4 regions of the Pseudomonas sp. LB3P31 genome follow, and region 1 is predicted to be linked to each of the others. Evidence: predicted binding sites of a transcription regulator. Region 1 holds the regulator's gene; each other region holds the start of a gene.
The links. The regulator FliA, encoded in region 1, starts transcription of late flagellar genes. The targets are predictions, from matches to a motif close to CTAAAGTTTNNNNNNNNNNNGCCGNTAA.

Region 1 (7,527 bases):
CGATGCCGCGATTATCGGCAATCGCCGAATCGCCGGCGGCGTGGAACTGACGGCCGCCCTCGATTACAAGCTGTCGGCGCTGGCGCCGCGTGTTCCGAATATTGAACTCGAAGATGAACTGCGCAAGACCCAGTCGCGGATCGTCACCGCCCAGGCCGAACTGAGCCTGCGCAGCGAAGGCGAGAGCGACAAGGCGACCAATCGCCAGCTGTTTGCCGGCTTGCCACTGACCGCCGCCGAACCGCTGGTCGAACCAACCTACACCGAGCCTGCACGTCCGGCTCCAGCGCCTGTTGCCACCGGCGGCGTCGACCCACGGGCTTTCGACTCGATGCGTTTCGAGCTCAACAGCCTGCGTGAATTGATGGAAGTGCAGTTGGGCTCACTCGCCTGGAATCAGCTGCAAGGCAGCCGTCCGGCCCAGGCCAACCTGTGGCGTCGCCTGCAGCGCATCGGTCTGTCCGGCCCATTGTCGCGCGACCTGCTGGCGATGATTTCCGACATTGAAGAACCCCGTCAGGCCTGGCGCATGTTGCTGGCGCACCTGGCGCGGATGATTGCCACACCGGAAATCGAACCATTGGAAGAGGGCGGCGTGATTGCCATGGTCGGCCCGGCCGGCATGGGCAAGACCACCACCCTGGCCAAGCTGGCGGCGCGCTACGTACTCAAGTACGGCGCGCAGAACATCGCGCTGGTGAGCATGGACAGCTTCCGCATTGGTGCCCAGGAACAGCTCAAGACCCTCGGTCGCATCCTCAATGTCCCGGTGACTCACGTCGATCCAGGGCAATCGCTGGTGCAGGCACTGGACCCGTTGTTGCGCAAGCGCGTGGTGTTGATCGATACCGCCGGCCTGCAGGCCAGCGATCCGGCACTGCGCATGCAACTGGAAAGCCTGGCCGGGCGTGGCATCAAGTCGAAAAATTACCTGGTGCTGGCAACCACCAGCCAGAAACAGGTGCTAACCGCCGCTTATCACAGTTACAAGCGCTGCGGGCTCGCCGGCTGCATCCTGACTAAACTGGATGAAACGGCAAGTCTGGGCGAGGTGTTGAGCCTGGCCATCAGTCATGAACTACCGGTGGCCTACCTGACCGATGGGCCGCGGATCCCGGATGATTTGCATCTGCCGCGGCGTCATCAGTTGGTCAGCCGCGCAGTCAGCGTGCAAATGCAGGAAGAACCCAGCGAAGAAGCCATGGCTGACATGTTCGCTGATATTTACCACAGTCCCACCAAGCAGGTTGGCTGAGGTATTAATGAATCGTTTTTGTACCTACATCGATGGTCTGCCATGCATTGTTCAGTTGATGAACGCGCAGCCAGTAATGTGGCCTCCGTCTATGCAAGACAAGGTAAAGAAATAACATGGGCAGCATGCATCCCGTACAGGTGATCGCGGTGACCGGCGGCAAAGGTGGCGTCGGCAAAACTAACGTGTCAGTGAACTTGTCGCTGGCTTTGGCAGAGCTCGGCCGGCGCGTCATGCTTCTGGACGCCGACCTTGGGCTGGCGAACGTCGACGTCCTCCTGGGGCTGACACCCAAACGTACCCTGGCCGACGTGATCGAAGGCCGCTGCGAGCTGCGCGACGTTCTGTTGCAAGGCCCCGGCGGGATTCGCATCGTGCCGGCCGCGTCCGGCACCCAGAGCATGGTGCACCTGACCCCGGCGCAACACGCCGGGCTGATCCAGGCATTCAGCGACATCGGCGACAACCTCGATGTGCTGGTGATCGACACCGCAGCGGGCATCGGCGACTCGGTCGTCAGTTTCGTGCGGGCGGCCCAGGAAGTGCTGCTGGTGGTCTGCGACGAGCCGACCTCGATCACCGACGCCTACGCGCTGATCAAGTTGCTCAACCGCGACTACGGCATGAACCGCTTCCGCGTCCTGGCCAACATGGCCCAGAGCCCGCAGGAAGGGCGCAACCTGTTCGCCAAGTTGACCAAGGTCACGGACCGCTTCCTCGACGTCGCCCTACAATACGTCGGCGCGGTACCGTATGACGAAAGCGTGCGCAAGGCCGTGCAGAAACAGCGTGCGGTGTATGAAGCGTTTCCACGCTCCAAGTGTTCGCTGGCGTTCAAGGCGATTGCGCAGAAGGTCGATACCTGGCCGCTGCCGGCGAACCCGCGCGGGCACCTGGAATTTTTCGTCGAGCGTCTCGTGCAACAGACGGCAGGACCTGTGCTATGACCGCCAGTGGCTATAACCTCTACAAGAAGTCAGCCCGCGATTCTCAGGGCGAGTTGATCGAGCGTTACGCGCCACTGGTAAAACGCATTGCCTACCACTTGCTGGCGCGTTTGCCGGCGAGTGTCCAGGTCGAAGACCTGATCCAGGCCGGGATGATCGGCCTGCTTGAAGTATCGACCAAGTATGACGCCAGCAAAGGCGCGAGTTTCGAGACGTACGCGGGCATTCGAATCCGCGGCGCGATGCTCGATGAAGTGCGCAAGGGGGACTGGGCGCCACGTTCGGTCCACCGCAATACCCGGATGGTCAGCGACGCAATTCGCTCAATTGAAGCTAAAACCGGTCGCGACGCTAAAGATCACGAAGTTGCGGCCGAACTCCAATTGAGCCTTGACGATTATTACGGGATTTTGAACGACACCCTGGGCAGCCGCCTCTTCAGTTTCGACGACCTTCTACAGGACGGCGAACACGAAGGGCTGCACGAGGATGGCGCGAGTGCCCATACGGAGCCATCGCGCGACCTGGAAGATGAACGCTTCCAGGCTGCGTTGGCCGACGCGATTGCCAATTTGCCGGAGCGTGAGCGACTGGTGTTGGCGCTGTACTACGACGAAGAGCTGAACCTCAAGGAAATCGGTGAGGTCCTGGGGGTCAGCGAATCGCGGGTCAGCCAGTTACACAGCCAGTGCGCGGCCCGTTTGCGGGGGCGTTTGGGGGAGTGGCGAGCGCGCTGAAGGCAGTGTGGGGACACTGCAAACGGGCTGGCGGGTTTCACACGCGCCGGTCGCGATCTGTTGTGCTCCAGACAGTCATCGAGTGCTTTGCCGGATTGAATGAAATGGCGTGTCCAGGTGCTGGGCGCGTTTAAGACTGCTTGGAGGTCGAATTGGACAAGAACATGAAAATCCTCATCGTTGATGACTTCTCAACGATGCGGCGGATCATTAAAAACCTGTTGCGTGACCTTGGGTTCACCAACACGGTCGAGGCCGACGATGGCACTACCGCCATCCCGGTACTCAACAGCGGCAGCATCGACTTTCTGGTAACGGACTGGAACATGCCCGGCATGACCGGCATCGATCTGCTGCGCCACGTGCGCGCCGACGAAAAGCTCAAGCACCTGCCCGTGCTGATGGTGACCGCCGAAGCGAAGCGCGAGCAAATCATCGAAGCAGCCCAGGCCGGTGTTAACGGCTATGTGGTCAAGCCCTTCACGGCCCAGGCGTTGAAAGAAAAAATCGAAAAGATTTTCGAACGCATAGGTTGAGTCACTGCGCCACGGGGGAGCTATGGAGCAAGTAGAAATTTCACAGGGCGATTTTGAATCGACCCTGAAAAAACACGCCGTCGAATTGGTCGAGAGCCTTGAAAAGGGCAAGTTCGGCGACGCAGTGCAACTGATCCATGAGCTCAACCAGACCCGTGACCGCGGCCTGTACCAGGAGGTGGGCAAGCTCACCCGCGAGTTGCACAGTGCGATCGTCAATTTCCAGATTGACCCGCACATGCCGCAAGCCGAGGAAGTCTCGCAGATCACTGACGCCACCGAGCGCCTGGGTTATGTGGTCAAGCTCACCGAGGCCGCCGCCAACCGCACCATGGACCTGGTGGAAAACGCTACGCCCCTGGTCAACGGCCTGAGCCAGGAAGCGCAAGCCCTGAGCACCGACTGGGGCCGCTTCATGCGTCGCGAAGTCGGGGCTGAAGAGTTCCGCGAGCTGGCGCGTCGCGTCGACGGTTTCCTGACACGCAGCAGCGAAGACAACCGCGTGGTGTCGAGCAACCTCAACGACATTCTGCTCGCCCAGGATTACCAGGACCTCACCGGTCAGGTGATCAAGCGCGTGACTCAATTGGTCACCGAAGTTGAAAGCAATCTGCTCAAGCTCGTGCTGATGGCCAGTCAGGTGGACCGCTTTGCGGGCATCGAACATGACCGTCAAGCGATGCTGGCTGAAAAAGATCCACAAAAACATCTCTCTCAGGGTGAAGGTCCGCAGATTCATGCCGATAAAAGAGAAGACGTTGTGTCCGGTCAGGACGATGTGGACGATTTGCTATCCAGCCTTGGATTTTAGACCTGTAGGAGCACCCCATTAATGAGCTTCGGCGCCGATGAAGAGATCCTTCAGGATTTCCTGGTTGAGGCCGGCGAGATTCTAGAGCTACTGTCCGAACAACTGGTTGAGCTGGAAAGCCGACCGGATGATGCGGACTTGCTCAATGCAATTTTTCGCGGTTTTCACACTGTAAAAGGAGGCGCCGGCTTCCTCCAGCTCAACGAGCTGGTGGAGTGCTGTCACATCGCCGAGAACGTGTTCGACATCCTGCGCAAGGGTGACCGTCGCGTCGACTCGGAACTGATGGACGTGGTTCTTGAAGCACTGGACGCGGTGAACGGCATGTTCACCGAAGTCCGCGAGCGCAGCCCGATCACGGCTGCCACCCCTGAATTGCTGGCGTCGCTGGCGCGTCTGGCCGAGCCGCAATCTGCCGACCAGGCTGCACCGGTTGCCGAAGTGGCGCCTGTGGCTGAAAGCGAATCGGCTGACATCACTGACAACGAATTCGAACAACTGCTGGACTCACTGAACGCCGTCAAGGCCCAGGCAGAAGCGGCACCTGCTGCTGCGCCTGCGCCTGTCAGCACTACGGTGGCCAGCGACGAAATCACCGACGACGAGTTCGAGTCATTGCTCGATCAGTTGCACGGCAAAGGCCAGTTCGCCGTCGACGCCGTGGTTGCGCCAGCCGCCCCGGCAGCGCCGGTTGCTCCTAAAGCCGCCGGCGACAGCTCCGACATCACCGACGAAGAATTCGAAGCACTGCTCGACCAGCTCCACGGCAAGGGCAACTTTGCCGTCGAAGCGCTGGAGTCGGCGATTGCGTCTGCGCCAGTTCCGGCTGCGCCAACGGCTGCGGTCGTAGGCGGTGACCTGATCTCCGATCACGAGTTCGAAGCGCTGCTGGACGAATTGCACGGCAAAGGTAAATTTACCGAAGTCGGCACTGCTACCGGTGTCAGCGCTGCAGTTGCCGCGCCAGTGGCCAAGGCTGCTGCGCCAAAAGCAGTGGCCAAAGCGCCAGAGCCCAAAGCCGAAGCACCCAAGCCTGCGCCAGCCCGTGCACCGGCTGCGCCACCGGCTGAAAAGCCGGCCAGCGAAGCCGAGACCACCGTGCGCGTGGACACCGCGCGCCTCGACGAAATCATGAACATGGTCGGCGAACTGGTGCTGGTGCGTAACCGCCTGGTGCGCCTGGGTGCCAACAGCGCCGATGAAGCCATGTCCAAGGCCGTGTCGAACCTCGATGTGGTCACGGCGGACCTGCAGACCGCGGTCATGAAGACCCGCATGCAACCGATCAAGAAGGTCTTCGGACGCTTCCCGCGTCTGGTTCGCGACCTGGCCCGCCAGCTCAAGAAAGAGATCATCCTGGAACTGGTCGGCGAAGAAACCGACCTCGACAAGAACCTCGTCGAGGCCCTGGCCGACCCGCTGGTCCACTTGGTGCGCAACGCCGTCGACCACGGCATCGAGTCGCCGGAAGAGCGCGAAGCCTCGGGCAAGTCCCGTGGCGGCAAGGTCATCCTCGCGGCCGAGCAGGAAGGTGACCATATCCTGCTGTCGATCTCCGATGACGGCAAAGGCATGGACCCGAACGTCCTGCGCGCCATCGCGGTAAAACGCGGGGTGATGGACAAGGATGCGGCCGATCGCCTGAGCGACACCGAGTGCTACAACCTGATTTTCGCCCCGGGCTTTTCGACCAAGACCGAGATCTCCGATGTGTCCGGGCGTGGCGTGGGCATGGACGTGGTGAAAACCAAGATCTCCCAGCTCAACGGCTCGATCAACATCTACTCGGCCAAGGGCCAGGGCTCCAAGATCGTGATCAAGGTGCCGTTGACCCTGGCGATCATGCCGACCCTGATGGTGATGCTCGGCAACCAGGCGTTCGCGTTCCCGCTGGTGAACGTCAACGAGATTTTCCACCTCGACCTGTCGCGTACCAACGTGGTCGATGGCCAGGAAGTGGTGATCGTGCGCGACAAGGCGCTGCCACTGTTCTATCTCAAGCGCTGGCTGGTGGCCTCCGCTGCTCATGAAGAGCAGCGCGAAGGCCACGTGGTGATCCTTACGGTGGGCACCCAGCGGATCGGCTTCGTCGTCGATCAACTCGTGGGCCAGGAAGAAGTGGTCATCAAGCCATTGGGCAAAATGCTCCAGGGAACCCCGGGCATGTCGGGCGCCACCATCACCGGTGACGGCCGCATTGCGCTGATTCTCGATGTTCCGAGCATGCTCAAGCGTTACGCCACCCGGCGTATTTGATTCTGCTGGAGCGGGGCGACTGAGCCTCGCTCCTGCTAATGGAGTGTTTATGGCAGTCAAAGTCCTGGTGGTGGACGATTCAGGGTTTTTCCGTCGCCGTGTTTCGGAAATTCTTTCGGCGGATCCGAACATCCAGGTGGTCGGCACGGCAACCAACGGCAAAGAGGCGATCGACCAGGCACTGGCCCTCAAGCCCGATGTGATCACCATGGACTACGAGATGCCGATGATGGATGGCATCACGGCGGTGCGGCACATCATGCAGCGCTGCCCGACCCCGGTCTTGATGTTCTCTTCGCTCACGCACGAAGGCGCCCGGGTCACCCTGGATGCGCTGGACGCTGGCGCGGTGGATTTCCTGCCGAAGAATTTCGAAGACATCTCGCGCAACCCGGACAAGGTCAAGCAACTGCTGTGCGAGAAGATCCACACGATCTCGCGCAGTAATCGTCGGGCCAGTGCCTATAGCGCGCCGGCGCCGGTCGTTGCGCCAGTTGCAGCGCCTGCGCCTGCGCCTTCGAGCTACGGCAGCAGTGTTCCTGCGCGTCCGACTCCGACACCGATTGCAACCCGCGCCACTGCGTCAGCGCCTTCTTCGCCTGCGCCCAAGCGCAAAGGCTACAAGCTTGTCGCCATCGGTACGTCCACTGGCGGCCCGGTGGCCCTGCAGCGAGTACTGACCCAGCTGCCGGCGAATTTCCCGGCGCCGATCGTGCTGGTGCAACACATGCCGGCAGCGTTCACCAAGGCCTTCGCCGAGCGCCTGGACAAGTTGTGCCGCATCCACGTCAAGGAAGCCGAGGACGGTGACATCCTGCGTCCCGGCCTGGCGCTGTTGGCACCGGGTGGCAAGCAGATGATGATCGATGGCCGTGGCGCGGTGAAGATTCTGCCGGGCGACGAGCGCCTGAATTACAAACCGTGCGTGGATATCACCTTCGGTTCGGCGGCCAAATCCTACGGTGACAAAGTTCTGGCGGTGGTG
Region 2 (7,527 bases), 1.9 Mb from region 1:
GACAGCACAAGCGCCAAGGCTGCGCCAACGCCTTCCTTGACCTGCCAGGCCTGCGCAAGCACTGCAAGTTATCCACAGCCGACGAAACCTGGCTGGAATCCGCCTGCGAAAGACTGACCCTGTCGCTACGCTCGGCCCATCGATTGCTCAAGGTAGCGAGGACGCTGGCCGACCTTGAGCAAATCGATTGCATCCAACGCGAGCATTTGGCTGAAGCACTTCAATACAGGCCGTCGAGCGCCTAGTTAGTAAGCGTTTTTTTCAAAAAACATCATTTTGTAAGCGTTTTTTTACTGGGATAAGTCTTTTTGTGCAGATTTACCTAAATCTAAGCGCTATCAACCGTTAACCCATGCTTGGGGCACTGATCGAGTTGGCGAGCGTATCCCGCCCCCTCAGGGATCACTCCTTGCTCAAATCCACCAACGGCACTTGCCGCACCTCAGTCTCACGCCCGCCCTGAATCTCGCTCACTCGTTTCAGCGCCTGATCCACCGCGCCTTTATCTGCCAGCAAGCTGTAGCTGATCTGAAAATGTTTCTGCTCTTTCGGCGCGATCGTCGGCACCAGGCCCAGTGGCCGTTGATACCGGCGGTTGTAGGAAAAGCTCGTGCCGGGCTCAAGGCCTGTGACATAGCCCTGCCCTTGGGTATCGGTGTTTTTCCACAGGGAGAACACGGGGAGGGTTTGCGTGTTGAAACCTACCGCGACACCCAGGCTGCCGGCCTTGTTGTGCAGTACCGTCAACGTATCGCCTTTTGCATCGGCATACGGCACCACGTTGTAGACCGTCTCGTCATAGTCCTTGGTGGGCCCGCGGTAGGTTTGCCAGTCCGCCAGTTCGTTCTTCGCCTTGTCGTTAAACGGCGACACCTGTTTTACCGGTGCGGCGAACTGGGCGCCCTGCTCCAGGAATGGCGTGCTGAAGTTACTGTGATAGAGCGCCTGGTATTCCTTCGGATAGTCGCCGTTGTTGGTCAATGTGTCGTTAAGGCTGAAGCGCACGCTGCCGGGCTCGGTGACCAGTTCAGTGGCGACAGAGAAGTCGACTTTCTTGAATGCCTGTTCCTTCAACTCGCCGCGCAGGCTGATGGCGTAAGGCGGTTTTTCGTCGATGTGCAGGGTGACTTTGCTGGCCGGGATGTTGGCGGCGCGACCGTGCAGGGTCAGCAGCTCGCCGTTATCCATGCCGGGATGGCCGACCCATTCGTAACCGCAGCGGGTGACCAGTTCGTTGAAGCCTTCCAGCCAGCCCAGCCCACCGCGACCATTAAGTTCGATGAAGGCCGGGTTGACCACTTCCTTGACCGGCGAGTCCCAGCCCATGCGCACGTCGCCGACCGAGGCTTGCAGCACGTTCATCCCGCGGGTCGGTACCACAGAAAGCTTCATGGTGCCGTTATCGATGTCGACGATGCTGACACCCTCCTGGCGACCGCCGTGCAAGGTGCGCAGGGTCACGGAGAAGGGTTTGTCGGTTTTCACCCCGAGCTGCTGGCTGCTGATTGTCCAGTTTTCCGCAGCTTTGTCGGAGTCGAGCAGGGTGTAATCCCAGGCCATGGCTTGGGAGGCAGCGGACAGTGCGCTGAGGGCGATGAAGAGTTTGAGCGGAGTCATGGCAGGAGCCTTTCTTGGAGTTGTGCCATTTTTATAGTCTTGCTGAAACGGTTCATCAAGCTCAAAAGCAAAGAATCGATTTGCGGTCTTGGTACAAGCTCAAGAAAGTGGGGCCCCTATCGCGAGCAGGCTCACTCCTACAGTGGAGCGTCGGCGGTCACGGAATTTGTGAGCGCCACATAGCACCGTAGGAGTGAGCCTGCTCGCGATAGCTATGTCAGCGAACCCTCAACGAAACCGATCAACCTCATGCCGCAATTCCGCCGCCAGATTCTCCAGTTCCTTGGCGGTCACAGCCAGATGCGACACCACCTCACGTTGCTCGCTATTGGCCAGCGCAATGCTTTGCAAGTTGCTGCTGAGCAACGTCGCGGTGCTGCTCTGCTCCTGGGTCGCTGTGGTGATCGCCGAGAACTGCTGGCCGGCCGAACGGCTCTGCTCGTCAATGCGCGCCAGGGCCGCAGCGACATTGGCGTTACGCGACAAGCCTTCCTGCATCAGCACATTGCCCTGTTCCATGGTGCTGATGGCATTGCCGGTTTCCTGCTGGATGCTCTGGATCATCAGCGAGATCTCATCGGTCGCCTGGCGAGTGCGTGAAGCCAGGTTGCGCACCTCATCGGCCACCACCGCAAAACCGCGGCCCTGCTCACCGGCACGGGCGGCTTCGATCGCTGCGTTAAGGGCCAATAAATTGGTCTGCTCGGCGATGGAGGTAATGACCCCGACGATGCCGCCGATTTCCTGAGAGCGCTGGCCCAGAGTGTTGATCACCGTGGCGGTGCTGTTCAGCGCGCCGGCGATTTGTTCAAGAGAAGAAGAGGCTTCGTCCATCGAAGTACGGCCGATCCGGGTTTGCTGGGCGTTCTCCTGGGCGAGTAGCTGGGTGCTGCCCATGTTGTCGGCGATGTTCAGGGAAGTCGCGCTGAATTCCTCCACCGCACCGGCCATGCTGGTGATTTCCCCCGACTGCTGCTCCATGCCTTCGTATGCGCCGCCGGACAGCCCGGACAAGGCCTGGGCCCGGCTGTTGACCTCTTGCGAGGCTTTGCGGATGTGCTCGACCATGGTCGACAAGGCCTGGCTCATCTGGTTAAACGCGCGAGCCAGCTGGCCGATTTCATCATGGCTGGATACGTTCAGGCGAACGCTCAAATCACCGGCACCCAAGGCTTCGGCCTGGCGCACCAGATCACCCAGCGGCGCAAGTTTGCTGCGCAACAACCACACCGCCGCCCCCACGGCAATCAACATCGCCAGCAGGCTGCCAATCGCCAATTGAATGCCGACGCTCCAGGTCACGGCGCGAATCTCCGCTTGCGGCATGCTCGCCACCACGGACCACGGGCCACCTTCGAACGGCACGGCCACGCTGTAGAAGTCTTCGGACTTGTCGCTCCAGAACTCGCCCTTACCCGGGATTTTCGCCAGGGCGACGAGGCTCGGCACCGCCTGCTCCAATGCCTGTACGCCAGCGATCGGCACCAGCCATTTGCCCTGCTCATCCAGCAAGGCCAGAGAGCCGGTCTGGCCGATGCGGAAGCGCTTGAGGTTGGCAAACTGCGCGTTCTGCGCATCGGTGTAATCGAATCCTACAAACAGCACGGCAATCACCCTGCCGCCGCTATCGCGTACGGGAGTGTACTGAGTCATGTAGGACCGCTCGAAGAGCAAGGCACGGCCGACGTAGTTCTGCCCGGCCATCAGGCGCGCATAAGCCGGGTGCGCGTGATCCAGCAACGTGCCGATGGCCCGCGTGCCGTCCTGTTTGCTCAGCGAGGTGCTGACGCGAATGAAATCTTCACCGTTACGCACGAACAGTGTGGCCACCCCGGCCGTCATCTGCTTGAACTCGTCCACTTCCTGGAAGTTGTTGTTCAGCACTTCGCTGCCAAGGTGCAAGCCCGGAGTCTGTACGCCTGCGACGGTTACCGGTTGATCTGGGTGCAGACTCAGGCCGGCGCTGAAACGCTTCTCGAACAGGCCGCTAAGACGCTGGGTGCTTTCGCGCAGCGTGCCATGGAAGGTGCTCAACTGATCGGCCAGCAACCGGGCCTCGCTGGCCAGGTGTTCTTCGCGGGTAGCGAGGTTGGCGGTGTCCAGCGAGCGCAGGGCGAACAGGGTGCTGCAGCTGATGACGATTGCCAGTATCACGGCGAGCGCGATACCCAGCTGAGAGGCGATCCGGGCGCGAGGTTGAGACATGACAGCTCCTGGCCAAGCGTCCGAATCCTCCTTGATCGGGTTGCACACTCAGCGAAATTTCTAATATTGGGGGTTGCGCGAAACCTGCACGAAGGTTCCACCTGCAGCTCTTCGGCGGCAAAACCCAATACTTGAGCTTTTTACCGGGATATAACCGCAGCCCGGCGCTGCAACCGCTCTATCGATTCAGCTCAGATGCTCGACGTCCGGCAGCTCCATGGCCCTGACCTCACTTTGCAGGAAGTCACTGAGCCGGCGCATGCGCTCTCCGCCGGGGCGGGTTTTCGGCCACACCAGGTAATACTTCTCACCGCTGGCAACCGCAGTCGGCCACGGCAAACTCAATCGTCCCTGGGCGACATCCTCGGCCACCATCAGCAGGTCGCCCATCGACACACCATACCCGCGGGCGGCAGCGATCATGCCTAATTCCAACGTATCGAACACTTGCCCGCCCTTGAGCGACACCTGTTCGGCCAGGCCCATGCGTTCCAGCCAGTTGCGCCAGTCGCGACGGTCCGGCGTCGGGTGCAGCAGTTCAGTGTGGGCCAGGCGCGTCACATCCCAGGGCTGTTCGTTCAGCAGATTCGGCGCGCCCACTGGGATCAGCTCTTCGGGAAACAGGTAGCTCGCCTCCCAATCCGGCGGAAAGTGCCCATTGCTCAACAGCACGGCACAGTCGAACGGCTCGTCGTTGAAATCCACTGAGTCGACGTCCATCCAGGCGCTGGTCAGTTGCACCTCGTTGCCCGATTGCAGGTGGCGGAATCGACTGAGGCGCGCCAGCAACCAGCGCATGGTCAGGGTCGAGGGCGCTTTCATGCGCAGGATGTCGTCCTCGGCGCGCAGGGTGTTGCACGCCCGCTCGAGGGCGGTAAAGCCTTCGCGGATGCCCGGCAGTAATAGCCGGGCCGATTCGGTCAGCTGCAGGTTGCGGCCACTGCGATGAAACAGTCGGCAGGCAAAATGCTCTTCGAGCGTACGAATATGCCGGCTGACCGCACTCTGGGTGATCGACAACTCTTCGGCCGCACGGGTGAACGAACTGTGGCGTGCGGCCGCTTCAAACGCCCGCAGCGCATATAAGGGAGGAAGACGACGAGACATGCAGAAAGCTCCTACAGCGCAATGACATCAACTTAGCAGAAACTCATCATGATGAGTTTTAGTCATGCCACCCATCCTTTTTATCCCTTTGTGAAATTCCCCCGGAGCGCCGAAAATCGACGGTCTGCTGTTCCCTTTGAAAATCGAGCGTGATGATCATGAAGCATCCAGCGCGTATTGAACTCTTGGCCATCCTGCGGCTGTCGGGGCCGTTGATTGCCTCGCAGTTGGCGCACATGCTGATGGTCCTCACTGACACCCTGATGATGGCGCGCCTCAGTCCCGAGGCGCTGGCCGGCGGTGGCCTGGGCGCGGCCACCTATTCGTTCGTGTCGATCTTCTGCATCGGCGTGATTGCTGCCGTCGGCACCCTGGTGGCGATCCGACAGGGCGCAGGCGATATCGTCGGCGCGGCGAAGCTGACCCAGGCAGGTTTGTGGCTGGCGTGGTTGATGGCGCTGGTTGCAGGCCTGCTGCTGTGGAACCTCAAGCCGGTGTTGTTGCTGTTCGGTCAGACGCCAGCCAACGTCCAGGCGGCCGGGGAGTTTCTGTTGATCCTGCCGTTTGCCCTGCCCGGCTACCTGAGTTTCATGGCCCTGCGCGGTTTCACCAGTGCGATTGGCCGGGCCACGCCAGTGATGGTCATCAGCCTCGCCGGTACGGTGGCCAACTTCCTGCTCAACTATGCGTTGATCACCGGCATGTTTGGCCTGCCGAAGATGGGCCTGGTAGGGATCGGGCTGGTCACGGCCATTGTCGCCAACCTGATGGCACTGGCGCTGGCGCTGCACATTCGGCGGCATCGCGCGTACGACGCTTATCCATTGCGCGAGGGTCTGTCGCGGCCCAACCGCCAGTACCTCAAAGAGCTGTGGCGGCTCGGCCTGCCCATTGGCGGCACCTATGCGGTGGAAGTCGGGCTGTTTGCCTTCGCGGCTCTGTGCATGGGCACCATGGGCAGCACGCAAATGGGTGCACACCAGATCGCCCTGCAGATTGTCTCTGTGGCGTTCATGGTGCCCGCAGGCATGTCCTACGCGATCACCATGCGCATTGGCCAGCACTACGGCGCCGGGCAATTGCTGCAGGCGCGGTTGGCAGGACGGGTCGGGCTGGTGTTCGGGGCGGCGGCAATGCTCGGTTTCGCGATGGTGTTCTGGCTGCTGCCGAATCAGCTGATTGGCTTGTTCCTGGACCACAACGACCCGGCATTTCGTCCCGTGATCGAACTGGCGGTGAGCCTGCTGGCGGTCGCCGCCTGGTTCGAGCTGTTCGACGGCACGCAGACCATTGCCATGGGCTGCATTCGTGGGCTCAAGGATGCCAAGACCACGTTCCTGGTGGGACTGGGCTGTTACTGGCTGATTGGCGCTCCGGCGGCCTGGTGGATGGCCTTCCATCTGGATTGGGGCCCAACGGGCGTGTGGTGGGGCCTGGCCCTGGGTCTGGCGTGCGCGGCGGTGAGCCTGACGCTGGCGTTTGAGTGGAAGATGAAGCGGATGATTAGGCGGGAGCCGGCTGGGCAGCGTTTCGACTTAGCCCAGACCGAGTGAGATCCCCCTGTAGGAGTGAGCCTGCTCGCGATAGCGGTGTGTCAGGTCACACTGTGTTGACTGACACATTGCTATCGCGAGCAGGCTCACTCCTACAGGGGTTTTGGGTCAGATCACGTATTCGATCATCGGCTGCTGACTGCTACCAAATGTCAAATACTCCACCAGCTCCGCCAACGGCAACGGCTTGCTGATCAGATATCCCTGCACCTGATCACAGCCGAACCCGCGCAACAGATCCAGCTGCTCCGGCGTTTCCACGCCTTCGGCGACCACTTCCAGATTGAGGTTGTGCGCCAGGTTGATCATCGCGTGCACCAGCTTGCGGTTCTCCTCGCGCTCCTCCATGCCACCAACAAAACTCTTGTCGACCTTCAACAAGGCGATCGGCAGGCTGTTGAGGTGGACGAATGACGAGAAGCCGGTACCGAAGTCATCCAGGGAAAACCGCACGCCCAGGCGCCCGAGAGCATCCATGGTCTGCTTGACCAGATCACTGCGGCGCATCACTGCGGTTTCCGTCAGTTCGAACTCCAGCCACTGCGCATCCACCCCGCGCTCGACGATCAGGCGGCTCAGCGTGGGCAACAACTGGCTGTCCTGAAACTGGCGGAACGACAGGTTGATCGCCATGTGCAACGCCGGCAGCCCGCGCTCGCGCAGCGCCTGCATGTCGCGCAGTGCCCGGGAAATCACCCAGTAACCCAGCGGCACGATCAAGCCGCTCTGCTCGGCCAGCGGCACGAATTCGCTTGGCGGCAACAGCCCGCGCTCGGCATGCCGCCAGCGCACCAGCGCTTCAAGGCCAACGATCTGCCCGTCTTCGAGGTTCAGCCGAGGCTGGTAATGCAGTTCCAGCTCATCGCGACGCAGCGCCCGGCGCAGCTCACTTTCGAGGTCGGCCATGCTGCGGGCATTGCGGTTGATGCGCTCATTGAAGATGTGGAAGGTGCAACCTTGAGTACTCTTGGCTTGCTGCATGGCGATGTGCGCGTGCCACATCAGCGGGTCGGCTCCGGCCTGGGCGCGGGCGTGGGCAATGCCC
Region 3 (7,527 bases), 2.7 Mb from region 1:
AACTGGTGATCACGGTCAATGACGATGGTGAAGGTTACTCGCCCGAGATGATCCAGCGTCAGGACGACTACGTCCAAGGCATCAACCACAGCACTGGCAGCACCGGACTGGGCCTGTATTTCGCCGGCAGGATTGCCGCGTTGCATCAGCGTAATGGCCAGGGCGGTCGTACCGAGATCAGTAACGGCGGTCCATTGGGCGGCGGCTTGTTCAGTCTTTACTTGCCTTGAAATTATTTTTGCCTGGCGCTGCTTGATATTCCGAACACGCGGAGCCTATTTTGTACGGGTCGCCGCTCGCGGCTCGCACAATAACAAGGATTGCGTCATGACAACCGATGGCCAGCGCTCACTCGCACAGCGACTGACGGGCATTGATGAGATCGAATGTGTCACGCCGGATTTGAACGGCGTACCCCGTGGCAAGGTAATGACCGCTGAGGGCTTCCTCGAAGGTCGTCGCCTGCAACTGGCGCGGGGGGTGATGCTGCAATGCATCATGGGCGGTTACCCGCCAGCACGCTTCTACGGCAGTGACGATGGCGACCTGGCGCTGGTTCCTGACCCCGCTCAGATCCATCGCCTGCCATGGAGCAAGCATCCGCGAGCGCTGGCCATCTGTGATGCCGACGAACTCAGCGGCGAAAGCTCGAACCTGTCCACCCGTGGGCAGCTCAAGGCAGTAATAGCCCGGTTTGCCGCGCTCGGCCTGGCACCGGTGGTGGCCACCGAGCTGGAATTTTTCGTGTTCGCGCCTAACGCCGACCCGAGCCAGCCGTTTCAGCCCCCGGTCGGCCTGGATGGTCGTCGTGAAGATGGACAGTCCGCGTTCAGCATCAGCTCCAATAACGGCTTGCGTCCCTTCTTCAGCGAAGTCTACGAATGCATGGCCGCCCTGGGCCTGCCGCGCGATACCTTCATGCACGAGATGGGTGTCAGCCAGTTCGAGATCAACCTGTTGCATGGCGATCCATTGCTGCTGGCCGACCAGACCTTCCTGTTCAAGCACATGCTTAAGGAAGTGGCGCTCAAACACGGCCTGACCGTGGTGTGCATGGCCAAACCGTTGGCGCACACGCCCGGCAGTTCCATGCACATCCATCAAAGCATCGTCGAGATCGGCAGCGGGAAAAATGTCTTCAGTGACGAGGCGGGCGAGCCGACTGCCATGTTCCGCCATTTCATTGCCGGGCAGCAGGCCGCCCTGGCGGACTTCACCGCCTTGTTCGCGCCGAACGTGAATTCCTATCAGCGCTTGTGCCATCCGTTCGCTTCGCCCAACAATGCCTGCTGGTCCCACGACAATCGCTCGGCTGGCCTGCGCATTCCCGCCAGTCCACCAGTCGCCCGTCGGGTCGAGAATCGCTTGCCGGGTGCAGATGCCAACCCTTATCTGGCGATCGCTGCCAGCCTCGCTTCCGGACTGTATGGCATGCAGAAACGCCTGGAGCCGAGCGAGCCGATTCAGGGTGAGTTCGAGGTGCCGGATAATCTTTCGTTGCCCTGTACCTTGCATGCCGCTCTCGAACGTCTGAAACGTAGTCACTTGGCGAAGGAACTGTTTGGCAAGGAGTTCATCGAAGGCTACGTCGCTTCGAAGACCCTGGAGTTGACCAGCTTCCTTGACGAAATTACCCCCTGGGAGCGTCGTGTATTGGCCGCCCAGGCCTGACGAATCAGCGCCACCGGGCTATCTTTTCGGATAGCCCGACACTTACTGCAAGGAGCCGCTCGGAACGCCGATGCGCCAAATTTGGAAATCCTTTCGAGCGCTGTATTTCGCCTCGCTGATGATGTTGATCGGCTCGGGCTTGTTGAGTACGTATCTGGGCCTGCGCCTGGCCGCCGACAATGTCGACAGCCTGTGGGTGGGTGCCTTGATGGCCGCCAACTATTTCGGCCTGGTGCTGGGGGGCAAGATTGGTCACCGGCTGATTGCCCGTGTCGGGCATATCAGGGCCTATGCAACCTGTGCCGGGATCGTCGGCGCGGCCGTGCTGGGTCATGGATTGATTGACTGGCTCCCCGCCTGGCTGTTCCTGCGGGTGATCGTCGGCCTTGGCATGATGTGCCAGTACATGGTCATCGAAAGCTGGCTCAACGAACAGGCCGAAGCCAAGCAGCGCGGCCTGGTGTTCAGCGGCTACATGATCGCTTCATACCTGGGGCTGGTGTTGGGTCAGTTGATTCTGGTCATGCACCCGGCGCTGGGTTTGGAGTTGCTGATGCTGGTTGCCCTGTGTTTCGCCCTGTGCCTGGTGCCAGTGGCCCTGACCCGGCGGATTCACCCGGCACCCCTGCACCCGGCGCCCATGGAACCGCGGTTCTTTATCAAGCGGGTGCCGCAGTCATTGAGCACGGTGCTGGGCGCGGGCCTGATCGTCGGCTCGTTCTACGGTCTGGCGCCGCTGTATGCCTCGCAGCAAGGGCTGTCCACCGAACAGGTCGGCCTGTTCATGGGTAGCTGCATTTTTGCCGGGCTGCTGGTGCAGTGGCCGCTGGGCTGGCTGTCCGACCGCTACGATCGGGCCTTATTGATTCGTTGCTTTGCTTTCACCCTGGCAGTGGCAGCGCTGCCGCTGGCAATTCTCAAACAGGTGCCGCTGGAAGTGTTGTTCATCGCCGGGTTCTTCTGTTCCCTGGTGCAGTTCTGCCTGTATCCCTTGGCCGTGGCGTTCTCCAATGACCACGTCGAAGGTGATCGCCGGGTCTCCCTGACCGCGATGCTGTTGGTGACTTACGGCGTCGGCGCCAGTATCGGACCGCTGGTGGCCGGGGTCTTGATGAAGCTGTTCGGCAGCCAGATGCTGTATGCGTTCTTCAGCTTCTTTGCACTGGTGCTGGTGTGGCGGATTCGGCCGAAAGCCGTTACCAACCTCCATCAGGTGGACGATGCACCGCTGCATCACGTGGCGATGCCGGACAGCATGTCCAGTTCGCCCCTGGTGGCAGCTCTCGACCCGCGGGTTGACGAGCAAGTGGTTCAGGACCAGATGCAGAATCCGGTCACACCAGAGCCTGAGCCCGAACCAGAGCTGGAGCCGGAATCCAAACCGGAAACCGACGATCCATCACCCGATGATCCGGATGAGGGGCGTGAGCAGAGTTTTACCGAGGCGCGTCCTTAATCTCCAGGCATAAAAAAACGGGCAGTCACCGCAAGGGACTGCCCGTTTTTTTTGCCGTCTGCTGTCAGAGGTCGTCTTTGTCGAAACGACGGGCTTCACGCTGCAACTGATAGACAAATCGCTCGACCTGACGCTGCACCAGGCCGCTCATGTTGTGGAAGCGCACGCCGGCGAAGGTGGTGGAGATCTTCTCTTCGAAATGCAGGTAGCGCAGTTCAACCGGGGCAGTCATTTTGCCAAACGGCAGGGCAGCGGCGAAGCGATCGTAGACCTGGCCCAACTGCAGGCTGCCGGTAATGTCGCCGTCGAAGCGCAATTTGCAGCCAGTCGCGGAAATATCCAGCAACTTGCCTTTGAGCGGCGCCTTGAGTCTTTCTCCATCCAGATCGACGTCGACCAGTTGCGCCAGTTTCAGCGCGGCACGGAAGGCGTTGCGGCGCTGGTGGTACACCACTTCATCGGGCAGCGGGCCCTGATAGCAGCGAGTGCCACCGGACTCGTCGATGGTCAGCGCGCCATTGCTTTCCCAGGCAATTCGCACGCCGTCGTGAAAACCTTCGACCTTGAAGGGTTCGCCGGCCAACAGGAAGCGTTCTCCGTCACGCGGGATCATTTCGTCCAGGGCGATCGTGCCGCTGTCACGGTCGATGCCCACCAGATAACTCTGGAAACGCTGCGTGCGCTCATGGAACGTGATGATCAGCGGGTCATGGCTGTCTTGCAGCTGACGCAGGGTGCCGGAGATCTCAAGGGGTGTGGTGAGCACCTTGGGTGGCTGCGGAGTATCTTCCGCGCTTGAGGCATTGAACACGGTTCATCAATCTCCAGACAAAATTTGACAGCGGCTAGCTAGCATTCTGCCAGCATGTTTCTCGTCTTGATAGTACGGGGTCGCGCCAGGTTCACGCCTGACTGAGCGGGCCACGTTTGGCCAGGCTGGAGGTTGATCCGCGCGCGTCATACAGCGCAGGCGTGTCGCCACCGTGCAGGATTTTCAACTGGGTAGCCGTGGCGCTCTGTTGCATCATGATGGACTGGCCATTGGTGGCGTTGATGGCCTGGCACTGGGCCAGGAGATCAGTCAGAACGTCGCTTTGCGACAACAGTCGATCGCCGTTGCTCGATTGGCTGGCGAGTTGTTCCAGACCCTGGCGATTGAGCGGCAGGTTGAGGCTGGCGAGGATTTCGCTGCGCTTGCGGCCATGCTGTTCCAGCAGAATGATCAGAGCCTGCTTGCGCGCCAGAATGTCTTCGAGCAGTCGCATGTCGCGACCATGCAAGGCGAGGGACTCGGTTTGCAGTAACTCGAGCAAATCTTGCGCTGGGGCAAAGTCGTCGATGATCAGTTGCAGTAAATGGGTATCGTGCATGACTGGCCTTGGGTTTTAAGCGTCCAAAAGCCTGGCGCAGACCGGGGCCTAGCGCTGGGCTTCGAAGTTGAGCAGTTTGCTGGCTACGCGGTTGCTGTCGACTTTATAGCTGCCATCGGCAATCGCTGCTTTCAACTCGGCCACGCGGGCTTTGTCGACTTCAGGCTGATCGCGCAGCTTGTCAGTGACCTTCTGCAACTGCTGGGCCTCATTGCTGAGATGTACCGATTCCCCGCTTTTAACGGTAGTGGCCTCTGGGGCCGGGGTATTCAGCGGCGCGGCCTTGGCATTTTCAGCCGCTTCCTTGGTGGCGCTGGTACGTGTACTGCCCGTAAGTGACGGAGAGCTGTTTAATCGGTTGAAATCGATGACCATGATAAAAAACCTCTGGGTATTTGGACGCTTGCCATGTTTTCGGCCATACCCAAGATAACTTTAGGCCCATTTATCAATGAGCTTGCGCGCGTCAGCACTTGCCCTGCCAAGCTTAGTTTAGGGAACAGTCGAAGGCCGCGCCATCTCTTCGGCGACTGTCTTCATTGACTGGCGTCCTACATGGCCACTTCCACCTGGCCAGGCGCGATCACTTGCGCCTTGATGACTCGCTGGGAGTTGAGGTTTTTCACTCGAATCTGGTCGCGCAGACCACCATTGGACAGTGCCTCGCCGGGCATGCGCACGCTGAGTGTGCCGCTGCGGGCTGTGATCACGACCTGGTCGCCCTTGCTGATCACTTCTGCCTGTTCGATGTTCACCAAGGTAACAAGTTGATCGGCGACCATTGGTCGGGTCAGTTTCTGCCCGATCGCCTGGTCCACTGAAGTCAGGTAGCCCTGGCTGATCAGGCTGATGTCACGCTCACGCAAAATCACGTCTTCAGGCTCTATCACGCCCAAGCGGCGCAGGGGGCGGGTGGCGGTAACTACTTCGCGAAACAGTCGGACTTGGGCAGGCACGAACACCGTCCAAGGCGAGGCGCCTTCGCAACGAACCTTGACGGTGACCCGCCCCAGCGGCTTTGCCGGACTTTCCAGGGTGGCTGTCAATTCCCTGTCGCACATCGGCATGCGCAGGCGCGGATCGAGCTGGTTGACCTCGATCTCGTAGCGACCTTCGGTTTGACTGGTGGCCAGATAGTCTTCTACGGTGAATTCAAGAAAACCCTGGGTCACGCCGATAAGCATGTCAGGCAAGGTAACCGAGTCGGCAAGGGCAAGGCTGCCAGCGTTGAACAGGCAAGCGGCGGCCGTCGCGCACAGCAAAGTGCGCAAATGTGCGGTCAGGCGTCGGAAAAATGTCGGTTCTGTGTTCATAAGAGTTAAAAAGCAAGCGCCGTGCCGTTTAGCAATGAATGTGCGTCGCAACACACTTAAGCGTTGGTGTTAGGAGTCTGGGCATGGCTGGTGTAATGGATTCGGTAAACCAGCGCACGCAACTGGTAGGGCAGAATCGCCTGGAGCTGTTGTTGTTCCGTCTCGACGGACCTCAGCTCTACGGGATCAACGTATTCAAGGTTCGTGAGGTGCTGCAATGCCCCAAGCTGACCCTGATGCCCAAGTCCAATCCTGTCGTGTGCGGTGTGGCGAGTATTCGGGGGGCGACCATTCCGATCCTCGACCTGGCGATGGCGACCGGTTCAGGCCGGTTGCTGGACCAAAGCAATCCGTTTGTGATCATTACGGAATACAACACCAAGACCCAGGGTTTCCTGGTGCGCTCGGTGGAACGCATCGTCAACATGAACTGGGAAGAGATCCATCCGCCACCCAGGGGCACTGGCCGCGATCACTACCTGACGGCTGTGACCAGGGTCGACAATCAGTTGGTCGAAATCATCGACGTCGAGAAAGTCCTGGCGGAAGTGGCACCCACGCCGGAAGCGATTTCCGTGGGTGTGGTGGATGTCGAAACCCAGCACAAGGCATTGTCGCTGCGGGTGCTGACGGTCGATGACTCGTCGGTGGCGCGCAAGCAGGTCTCGCGTTGCCTGCAAACGGTTGGCGTCGAAGTGGTGGCGCTGAATGACGGTCGGCAGGCACTGGATTACCTGCGCAAGTTGGTCGATGAAGGGAAAAAGCCGGAAGAAGAGTTCCTGATGATGATTTCCGACATCGAGATGCCGGAAATGGACGGGTACACCTTGACCGCCGAAATCCGCAGCGACCCGCGCATGCAAAAGCTTCACATCATCCTGCATACTTCGTTGTCGGGAGTGTTCAATCAGGCGATGGTCAAGAAAGTCGGTGCCGATGACTTCCTGGCCAAGTTCCGTCCTGATGACCTGGCATCCCGGGTAGTCGACCGGATCAAAGCAGCAGACATCAGCTAGGGGCCCTTTGCCCCTGGCGGTACTAATACGAGTTAAGAGGCGGCATCTTTGTCTACGGGTAATTTGGATTTCGAACAGTTCCGGGTCTTCCTGGAAAAAGCCTGTGGCATTTTGCTCGGTGAAAACAAGCAATACCTGGTATCAAGCCGCCTCAACAAACTGATGGAGCAGCAAGGCATCAAGTCTTTGGGTGAGCTGGTCCAGCGCATCCAGACCCAGCCGCGCAGTGGTTTGCGCGAGATGGTGGTGGACGCCATGACGACTAACGAGACCTTGTGGTTTCGTGACACCTATCCCTTTGAAGTGTTGAAAAACAAGGTGCTGCCGGAAGCGATCAAGGCCGCTCCTGGCCAGCGCTTGCGGATCTGGTCGGCGGCCTGTTCGTCGGGGCAGGAACCGTACTCGCTGTCGATGTCCATCGATGAGTTCGAGCGGGTCAACCTGGGCCAGTTGAAGATGGGCGTGCAGATCATTGCCACCGACCTTTCCGGCACCATGCTGACCAACTGCAAGACCGGCGAGTACGACAGCCTGGCGATCGGCCGCGGCCTGTCGCCGGAGCGCCTGCAACGCTACTTCGACCCGAAAGGGCCGGGACGCTGGGCGATCAAGGCGCCGATCAAGAGCCGTGTGGAGTTCCGCTCGTTCAACCTGCTGGACAGCTACGCGGCCCTCGGCAAATTCGACATCGTGTTCTGCCG
Region 4 (7,527 bases), 2.9 Mb from region 1:
GATGTCGGCTGCCTGGCAGGCCTTGGCCAGTACGGTCTGACCGTAGGCGAGACCGGCGAGGGTCGCGGTGTCGAAGCTGGAGAACGGATGAAACGGGTTACGTTTCATGTCCAGCCGCGCAACGGCCGCATTGAGGAAGCCCAGGTCGAAACTGCTGTTGTGACCGACCAGGATCGCCCGCTTGCAACCGTTGGCCTTCAGGGCCTTGCGGATGCCGCGAAAAATATCGGTCAGTGCGGTTTCTTCACTCACTGCCATGCGTAGCGGGTGATCAAGCTTGATTCCGGTGAACTCCAATGCTGCCGCTTCGATGTTCGCGCCTTCGAAAGGCTCTACACGAAAGAAGTAGGTGTGGTCCGGGTATACAAAGCCTTTTTCGTCCATGGCAATCGTCGTGGCGGCGATTTCCAGCAGCGCGTCAGTGGCACAGTTGAAACCACCGGTTTCAACGTCGACAACAACTGGCAGGTACCCACGGAAGCGAGCAGCCATCGGGTGACGCGAACCGCCGCCACCTTGACCTTCCTGTTCGTCGTCGAAATGGTCTTCACTCACGCGTGTTCCTCCAGCAGGCGCCAGCGCAGTTTTTCACCGGCGCGCAGCGGGATAACGGTCAGCTCGCCAAATGGCAGGCTGGTTGGGGCGGTCCACTCTTCGCGGACCAGGGTGATGCGATCGGTATTCGCCGGCAGGCCGTAGAACCGTGGGCCATTAAGACTGGCGAAGGCTTCGAGCTGGTCCAGCGCGTTGCGGTGTTCGAACGCTTCGGCGTACATCTCGATCGCTGCATAAGCGGTGTAGCAACCGGCACAGCCGCACGCGGCTTCCTTGGCATGCTGGGCATGGGGCGCGGAATCGGTACCGAGGAAGAACTTCTGGCTGCCGCTGGTGGCGGCGTCGAGCAAGGCTTCCTGGTGCGTATTGCGCTTGAGGATCGGCAGACAGTAGAAGTGCGGCCGAATCCCGCCCACCAGCATGTGGTTGCGGTTGTACAGCAGGTGATGCGCGGTGATGGTCGCGCCGACGTTGGCCGAAGCCTCGTTGACGAACTGTACGGCGTCAGCGGTGGTGATGTGTTCGAACACGACCTTGAGGGTCGGAAAACGCTCGACCACTCGACGCATGTGCTCATCGATGAAGATTTTCTCGCGATCGAATACGTCGACATCACCACGGGTGACTTCACCGTGGATCAGCAAGGGCATCCCGACTTCGGCCATGGCCTCGATCGCAGGAAAGATCTTGTCGATGCTGGTGACGCCAGAATCCGAGTTGGTGGTCGCGCCGGCCGGATACAGCTTGGCGGCGTGGACAAATCCGCTGGCCTTGGCCTCGCGGATTTCTTCAGGCTGGGTGCGGTCGGTCAGGTACAGCACCATCAGCGGTTCGAACTGGCTGCCGGCTGGGCGCGCGGCGAGAATCCGCTGGCGATAGCCATCGGCTTCAGCAGCGTTACGCACCGGAGGTACCAGGTTGGGCATGATGATGGCGCGGCCAAAGGTGCGCGCGACATCCGCGACGGTATTGGTCAACACGGCACCATCGCGAAGATGAATATGCCAGTCGTCGGGACGCAGCAGGGTCAGGCGGTCGGACATGAGGGGATTCCAGGCGGGTCAAACTGAGGGGAATGCTACCGGAAAAGACTCTTCCAGGCACTCGCTATCAAGTTTTGCGACAACCTTCCGATATCCAACAGGTATGCCGTAAACAAGTCTGTGTCGGTCTTTCAGTTGTAGAAGCCAGTGGAGCCTCCCGTGCGCCAGCGTTATTTAGCCTTGCTCAGTGTGTTTGCCAGCGTCCCGGCGATGGCGCTCACTTTCCAGACCCGCCTGGAGAGCATCGAGTGGACGGTCGAAGGTGACAAGTTCGAATGCCGCCTTGCCCAGCCGATCACTGACTTCGGCTCGGGCGAATTCGTCCGTCGCGCTGGCGAGCAGGCGACGTTCCGCCTGACAGCCTTCAACGCGATGCTGGGCGGAGGTTCCGCGACCCTGCTGGCCGCCGCCGCGCCCTGGCAGCCGGGACGAGGCGACATCGACCTGGGGTCAGTGCGCATCGGCAGTGGCAACGTGCTGTTCAATACGTCCCAGGTGCAGGCCGGACGCCTGATCAGTGGTTTGCTCGACGGCCGCAGTCCAGTCATCCGACATGCGTCAGGGGACGGACGGATTTCGGAAGTGCGGCTGTTGCCCGTCAAGTTCAGCCAGGCGTTCAACGACTACCAGGGCTGCGTGGCCAAGTTGCTACCGAAAAACTTCGAGCAGATCAGGCAGTCGCAAATCGGTTTCCCCGGAGAAGGCATGGACCTCGACGCCCGGGCCAAGGCGCAGTTGCAGGTGATGCTGGACTACATGAAGGCTGATCCGACGGTTAATCACATCGAACTGGATGGCCACTCCGACAACAGCGGTAACCGCCTGACCAACCGTGACCTGTCGCGTCGCCGAGCGTTGGCGGTGATGGAATTCTTCAAGGTCAATGGCATCCTCGAATCCCAGGTGACTCTGCGTTTCCACGGCGAACGTTATCCAGTGGCGCCTAACAGCAGTGCCGCCAACCGCGCGAAAAACCGCCGCGTTGCGGTGCGCCTGGAGCGTGTGGCGCCGGGCCAGGCCGCTCCTCAAGTCGCACCTCAGATCAGCGCACCCGGTACGGCGCCAACAACTTCCTGACTGACCGGTCATCGTCGCGCTCTCGACACAATCTGTCGCTTCGTCGTCATAAGCTGTCGCGCCTCTGTAAATTAACGCGCATGACCGGTAGACTCGTCGCCTTTCCGTAGAACCCCGTGGAGTGATGGCATGGCGGACGTAAACAAGGTCGTTCTGGCGTATTCCGGCGGCCTGGACACTTCGGTGATCCTCAAGTGGCTGCAGGATACTTATAACTGCGAAGTGGTGACTTTCACCGCCGACCTGGGTCAGGGCGAAGAGGTCGAACCTGCACGCGCCAAGGCTCAGGCCATGGGCGTCAAAGAGATCTACATCGACGACTTGCGCGAAGAATTCGTGCGCGATTTCGTTTTCCCGATGTTCCGCGCCAACACCGTTTACGAAGGTGAGTACCTGCTGGGTACTTCCATCGCTCGTCCGTTGATCGCCAAGCGCCTGATCGAAATCGCCAATGAAACCGGCGCTGACGCTATTTCCCATGGCGCCACTGGCAAGGGCAATGACCAGGTCCGTTTCGAGCTGGGCGCTTACGCCTTGAAACCGGGCGTGAAAGTCATCGCTCCGTGGCGCGAGTGGGACCTGCTGTCCCGTGAAAAGCTGATGGATTACGCTGAAAAGCACAATATCCCGATCGAGCGTCACGGCAAGAAAAAATCCCCGTACTCGATGGATGCCAACCTGCTGCACATCTCCTATGAAGGCGGCGTGCTGGAAGACACCTGGACCGAGCACGAAGAAGACATGTGGAAATGGACCGTCTCCCCGGAGAAGGCTCCAGACAAGGCGCAGTACCTGGAACTGACCTACCGCAACGGCGATATCGTCGCACTGGACGGCGTCGAAATGACCCCGGCCACCGTGCTGGCGACCCTGAACCGTATCGGTGGCGAACACGGCATCGGTCGTCTGGACATCGTCGAGAACCGTTACGTGGGCATGAAGTCCCGTGGCTGCTACGAGACCCCAGGCGGCACCATCATGCTGCGCGCTCACCGGGCGATCGAATCGATCACCCTGGACCGCGAAGTGGCTCACCTCAAGGACGAGTTGATGCCCAAGTACGCCAGCCTGATCTACACCGGTTACTGGTGGAGCCCTGAGCGTCTGATGCTGCAACAGATGATCGACGCATCCCAGGCCCACGTGAATGGCGTTGTGCGCCTGAAGCTGTACAAGGGCAACGTGATCGTCACCGGTCGCAAGTCCGACGAATCGTTGTTCGATGCCAATATCGCGACGTTCGAAGAAGACGGCGGTGCCTATAACCAGGCGGACGCAGCTGGCTTTATCAAGCTCAACGCGTTGCGCATGCGCATTGCCGCGAACAAGGGCCGCAAGCTGTTCTGAGCCCTTTAAGCCCGTGTAAAAAAGGCCTTGTCATCGACAAGGCCTTTTTTTTGTAGTGAATTCTGCAGACTGCCGGCGTGGTGCTCTGGTTGCGTGCGTCCAAGGCCTGCGCACCTCATTTTTCTGCTGGGTGTTCAACGTCACTCGTCTCTTCGTTCGGCAGGGAGGGTTGCGCCAACACCATCACCTCGTTTGAACTCTGATTGAATGATATGCAGTTCATGGAGCTGCCGTATTTTTTAGTGGGTTTCACCATTGCGCATTTGCTCAGCAACGCTTGCGATGCCTTCGACGTGATGCAGAAGATCAGATACGCGCGTTTACCCTGAAGCTGTTGAATGTCCTTGAGTCGGGAGCGGATCTCGGCCTTGCAGTTGTCAGCGCGCATGTCGACCACGTACAGGTCCTTGATCCTCTCGGACAAGCGCACGAAGCGTTCTGCCAGCCCTGACGTTGATCCATGGGGGGCTGGCTCCACATTGGGAGGCAGGGGTTCCGGACGTTCATCGCCGGTGAGTTGCATGAAGTGTTCATCAGACTTGAAGTCAGAGGGCGCGTAGAGCGATCGATAGTTGAAGTTCAATGTCGCAAAGAACAGGAACAACAAGTAAAACGGAAAGCTGATCAGGAACCACACGTATATCTCCCGATCTTCGTCATCGAGAAACGGCAGAGACACAGCCGCCGAAGCTTCAGACAGTGTCGCGAATATGGCAATAATTGACATGGGGTTGGTTATTCGCTGCTTGAGTTTGTTCATGGTTTTTACTCGTTTTGATGGTGCTTTTACTCAGTAGGTTGTTTGACTTTTAATGAGTTGGAAAGGTGATTAAGTGCTGAAGTGCTGTTAGGGTCAATATGCCCGGTTTTTGCGTGGGTTGATTGAAGTTTTTGTCGGGAATTATTGCTCGCAGTTACACGGATAGTGTCGCCGGCGCTAAGGGGAGGCCAATTGTTGATGGTTTTTTGAAAGTTTGAATCAGACGTCAATATCTGGAATTGTTAAAAACTGCCTGCCTCGCATTCCGATACAAAAAATCCGGAAAAAACGGATTTTGACCGTATGGGTCATCATTCAGGTTCGATCAGATCAAGGATTTTTTGTAGGAATTTTCCTTATGTTTTGTAGGGTATGTCTCTTGGTGAGGGTGTGCGGGCGGCGCACCATGCCATGGGTGAAACGACTAGGCTATTGTGCTTGCTCTAAAAATTCGAACAGCGAAAATTGGACTTACCCATGAATAAAGTGCTGATCGTGGATGATCACCCCGTCATTCGTCTTGCGGTGCGTATGCTGATGGAGCGTCATTGCTACGAAGTCGTTGCTGAAACAGATAATGGCGTCGACGCATTGCAACTTGCCCGTGAGCATATGCCGGATATTGTCATTCTGGATATCGGGATCCCGAAGTTAGACGGGCTGGAGGTCATTGCGCGCCTGACCTCAACTTCAATGCCAATGAAAGTACTGATATTGACTTCGCAAGTGCCGGGGCATTTTTCCATGCGTTGCATGCAGTCGGGCGCTGCTGGGTATGTATGTAAACAACAGGATCTCACAGAATTGTTAAGTGCGATCAAGGCAGTATTATCAGGCTACAGTTACTTTCCCAACCAGGCGCTGCATACCGTACGCTCCAGCCTGGGCAATGCCAGTGAAGCGGATATGGTCGACCGCCTGTCGGGGCGCGAAATGATGGTGTTACAACAATTGGCGAAAGGTAAAACCAACAAGGAAATTGCCGACGGCATGTTCCTCAGCAACAAGACTGTCAGCACTTACAAAACCCGCTTGCTGCTCAAGCTCAATGCTCGCTCACTGGTCGACCTGATCGAACTGGCTCAGCGTAATGGTCTGGTGTGATCGCGGTAATCATGAATGTCTCAGGCAAAGAAAAAAGCCTCCGTTTCGGGAGGCTTTCAGGTTTCATAGGTCAAAATCGTAATCGGCCAATTGCTTCTGCAGTCGGCGCTCCTCCAGCAGGTTATCGATGGTGCGGCGCTTGCTCAGGTTGGTTTTTGCCACTTCAACTACCGGTTCCGCGTCCTCAACCTCCACGGGAGTAAAATCGTCTTCGACGTCCAATTGCTCTTTGCCAGTGCTCATAGGTTAACTCCAGGCTAAAGATGCCTTTGGCGCCTCTTATATCGATAATCTCCCAGCGGGTAAAAAAGATTTTTTCAATCGATCAATGAGAAAACCTAATAGTGACTCAATCGTCCGAAGTCTTGAGCTTGTATTCGCACAAGTCTTCGATGCGACAGCTGCCGCATCGGGGTTTGCGGGCCAGGCACACATAGCGTCCGTGGAGGATCAGCCAGTGGTGGGAATCGAGCAGGTATTGCTTGGGCACGAACTTCATCAGCTTGGCCTCGACCTCAACCACATTTTTGCCTGGAGCGATGCCAGTGCGGTTGCTGACCCGGAAGATGTGGGTGTCAACGGCCATGGTCAGCTGACGAAACGCGGTGTTGAGCACCACATTCGCCGTCTTGCGACCTACGCCGGGTAGTGCTTCAAGTTCTTCGCGAGTTTGTGGTACCTCACCGCCATGGCGTTCCACCAGCAGCCGGCAGGTCTCGATCACGTTCTTCGCCTTGCTGTTAAACAGGCCGATGGTCTTGATGTATTCCGACAAACCTTCCACGCCCAGCGCATGGATCGCCGCCGGGGTATTGGCTACCGGGTAAAGTCTGGCGGTCGCCTTGTTTACACCCACATCGGTCGACTGCGCCGAGAGAATCACCGCGATCAGCAGTTCAAACGCCGAGGAGTAGGCGAGCTCGGTTTTTGGCTCCGGATTGTCTTCGTGCAGCCTGCGGAAAATTTCCAGACGTTTTGCGGCATTCATGAGCAGGGCGTGTCCTCGCAGGGGTCAATTGGATGAGGTGGGGCGGGGGCGGGCTTGCCAGGCAGCGATCAGCAGCCCGAGCACTATGAAGCCGCCCGGGGCCAGTGTGGCCAGGCGCAGTCCGCTGTCGCCCAGCAGTTCGCGCAGCAGACCGAGGCCCACCATCAACAGGCCGAATATCGCGCATTGGCGCAGGCGCTCATGCCATGGGCGCTGGTAAAACCCACTGTGTTCCAGCACAACGCATTGCAAGGCAATCAGCCCTGAATACAGTCCAAGCTGCTGGTGCCAGTGCAGGGCCAGCGCTTGCATGGCGAGTTGCAGGCAACTGGTCAGCGTCGCCGCCAGCAGCACTCCAGCGAGCAGTCGGCCGGCAGGTAGCAGTCGGGAGCGCAGTGCAGCCATGGCCAAGCCGAATGCGCTGCTGACCAGGATGAACATCAGCCACACGCCCAGCGCAGACATCCACGATTGCGTGGCGCCGATCAACGGCGTCAGCATCAGGGCATTCAGCAAAAATGACGTGTTCACGGGCCGCCACCTCCGATCAGTGCCTGCCGATGTTCGTCGAAATAGCGCAATGCATCGTGGATGGCATTGATCGCTGCCCGTGAGGTGATGGTCGCACCGGCAATCTGGTCGAACTGCCCCTG

Region 2: ACYZTK_RS16170 (methyl-accepting chemotaxis protein) is a predicted target of FliA. The motif match lies at 3,931-3,958, and genes of this name have one in related genera.
Region 3: flgM (flagellar biosynthesis anti-sigma factor FlgM) is a predicted target of FliA. The motif match lies at 4,909-4,936, and genes of this name have one in related genera.
Region 4: ACYZTK_RS20935 (flagellar protein MotY) is a predicted target of FliA. The motif match lies at 1,665-1,692, and genes of this name have one in related genera.

The regions. Positions count from the first base shown of each region.
Region 1 is NZ_CM142710.1:1,716,802-1,724,328, reverse strand. Features, by position in the region: gene flhF (flagellar biosynthesis protein FlhF) at 1-1,255, shown strand, start outside; gene fleN (flagellar synthesis regulator FleN) at 1,372-2,202, shown strand; gene fliA (RNA polymerase sigma factor FliA) at 2,199-2,939, shown strand; gene ACYZTK_RS07755 (chemotaxis response regulator CheY) at 3,104-3,475, shown strand; gene ACYZTK_RS07750 (protein phosphatase CheZ) at 3,498-4,286, shown strand; gene ACYZTK_RS07745 (chemotaxis protein CheA) at 4,308-6,542, shown strand; gene ACYZTK_RS07740 (protein-glutamate methylesterase/protein-glutamine glutaminase) at 6,592-7,527, shown strand, end outside.
Region 2 is NZ_CM142710.1:3,577,946-3,585,472, reverse strand. Features, by position in the region: gene ACYZTK_RS16180 (YifB family Mg chelatase-like AAA ATPase) at 1-245, shown strand, start outside; gene ACYZTK_RS16175 (aldose 1-epimerase family protein) at 403-1,617, opposite strand; gene ACYZTK_RS16170 (methyl-accepting chemotaxis protein) at 1,846-3,822, opposite strand; gene ACYZTK_RS16165 (LysR substrate-binding domain-containing protein) at 4,009-4,929, opposite strand; gene ACYZTK_RS16160 (NorM family multidrug efflux MATE transporter) at 5,088-6,482, shown strand; gene ACYZTK_RS16155 (putative bifunctional diguanylate cyclase/phosphodiesterase) at 6,591-7,527, opposite strand, start outside.
Region 3 is NZ_CM142710.1:4,851,248-4,858,774, forward strand. Features, by position in the region: gene ACYZTK_RS22130 (sensor histidine kinase) at 1-230, shown strand, start outside; gene ACYZTK_RS22135 (glutamine synthetase family protein) at 430-1,671, shown strand; gene ACYZTK_RS22140 (MFS transporter) at 1,742-3,127, shown strand; gene ACYZTK_RS22145 (flagellar brake protein) at 3,192-3,938, opposite strand; gene ACYZTK_RS22150 (flagella synthesis protein FlgN) at 4,030-4,497, opposite strand; gene flgM (flagellar biosynthesis anti-sigma factor FlgM) at 4,546-4,872, opposite strand; gene flgA (flagellar basal body P-ring formation chaperone FlgA) at 5,049-5,810, opposite strand; gene ACYZTK_RS22165 (chemotaxis protein CheV) at 5,894-6,826, shown strand; gene cheR (protein-glutamate O-methyltransferase CheR) at 6,875-7,527, shown strand, end outside.
Region 4 is NZ_CM142710.1:4,599,202-4,606,728, forward strand. Features, by position in the region: gene rnt (ribonuclease T) at 1-555, opposite strand, end outside; gene pyrC (dihydroorotase) at 552-1,598, opposite strand; gene ACYZTK_RS20935 (flagellar protein MotY) at 1,758-2,675, shown strand; gene ACYZTK_RS20940 (argininosuccinate synthase) at 2,805-4,022, shown strand; gene ACYZTK_RS20945 (hypothetical protein) at 4,138-4,782, opposite strand; gene ACYZTK_RS20950 (response regulator) at 5,260-5,886, shown strand; gene ACYZTK_RS20955 (PA3496 family putative envelope integrity protein) at 5,950-6,129, opposite strand; gene nth (endonuclease III) at 6,236-6,874, opposite strand; gene ACYZTK_RS20965 (Rnf-Nqr domain containing protein) at 6,899-7,375, opposite strand; gene ACYZTK_RS20970 (RnfABCDGE type electron transport complex subunit G) at 7,402-7,527, opposite strand, start outside.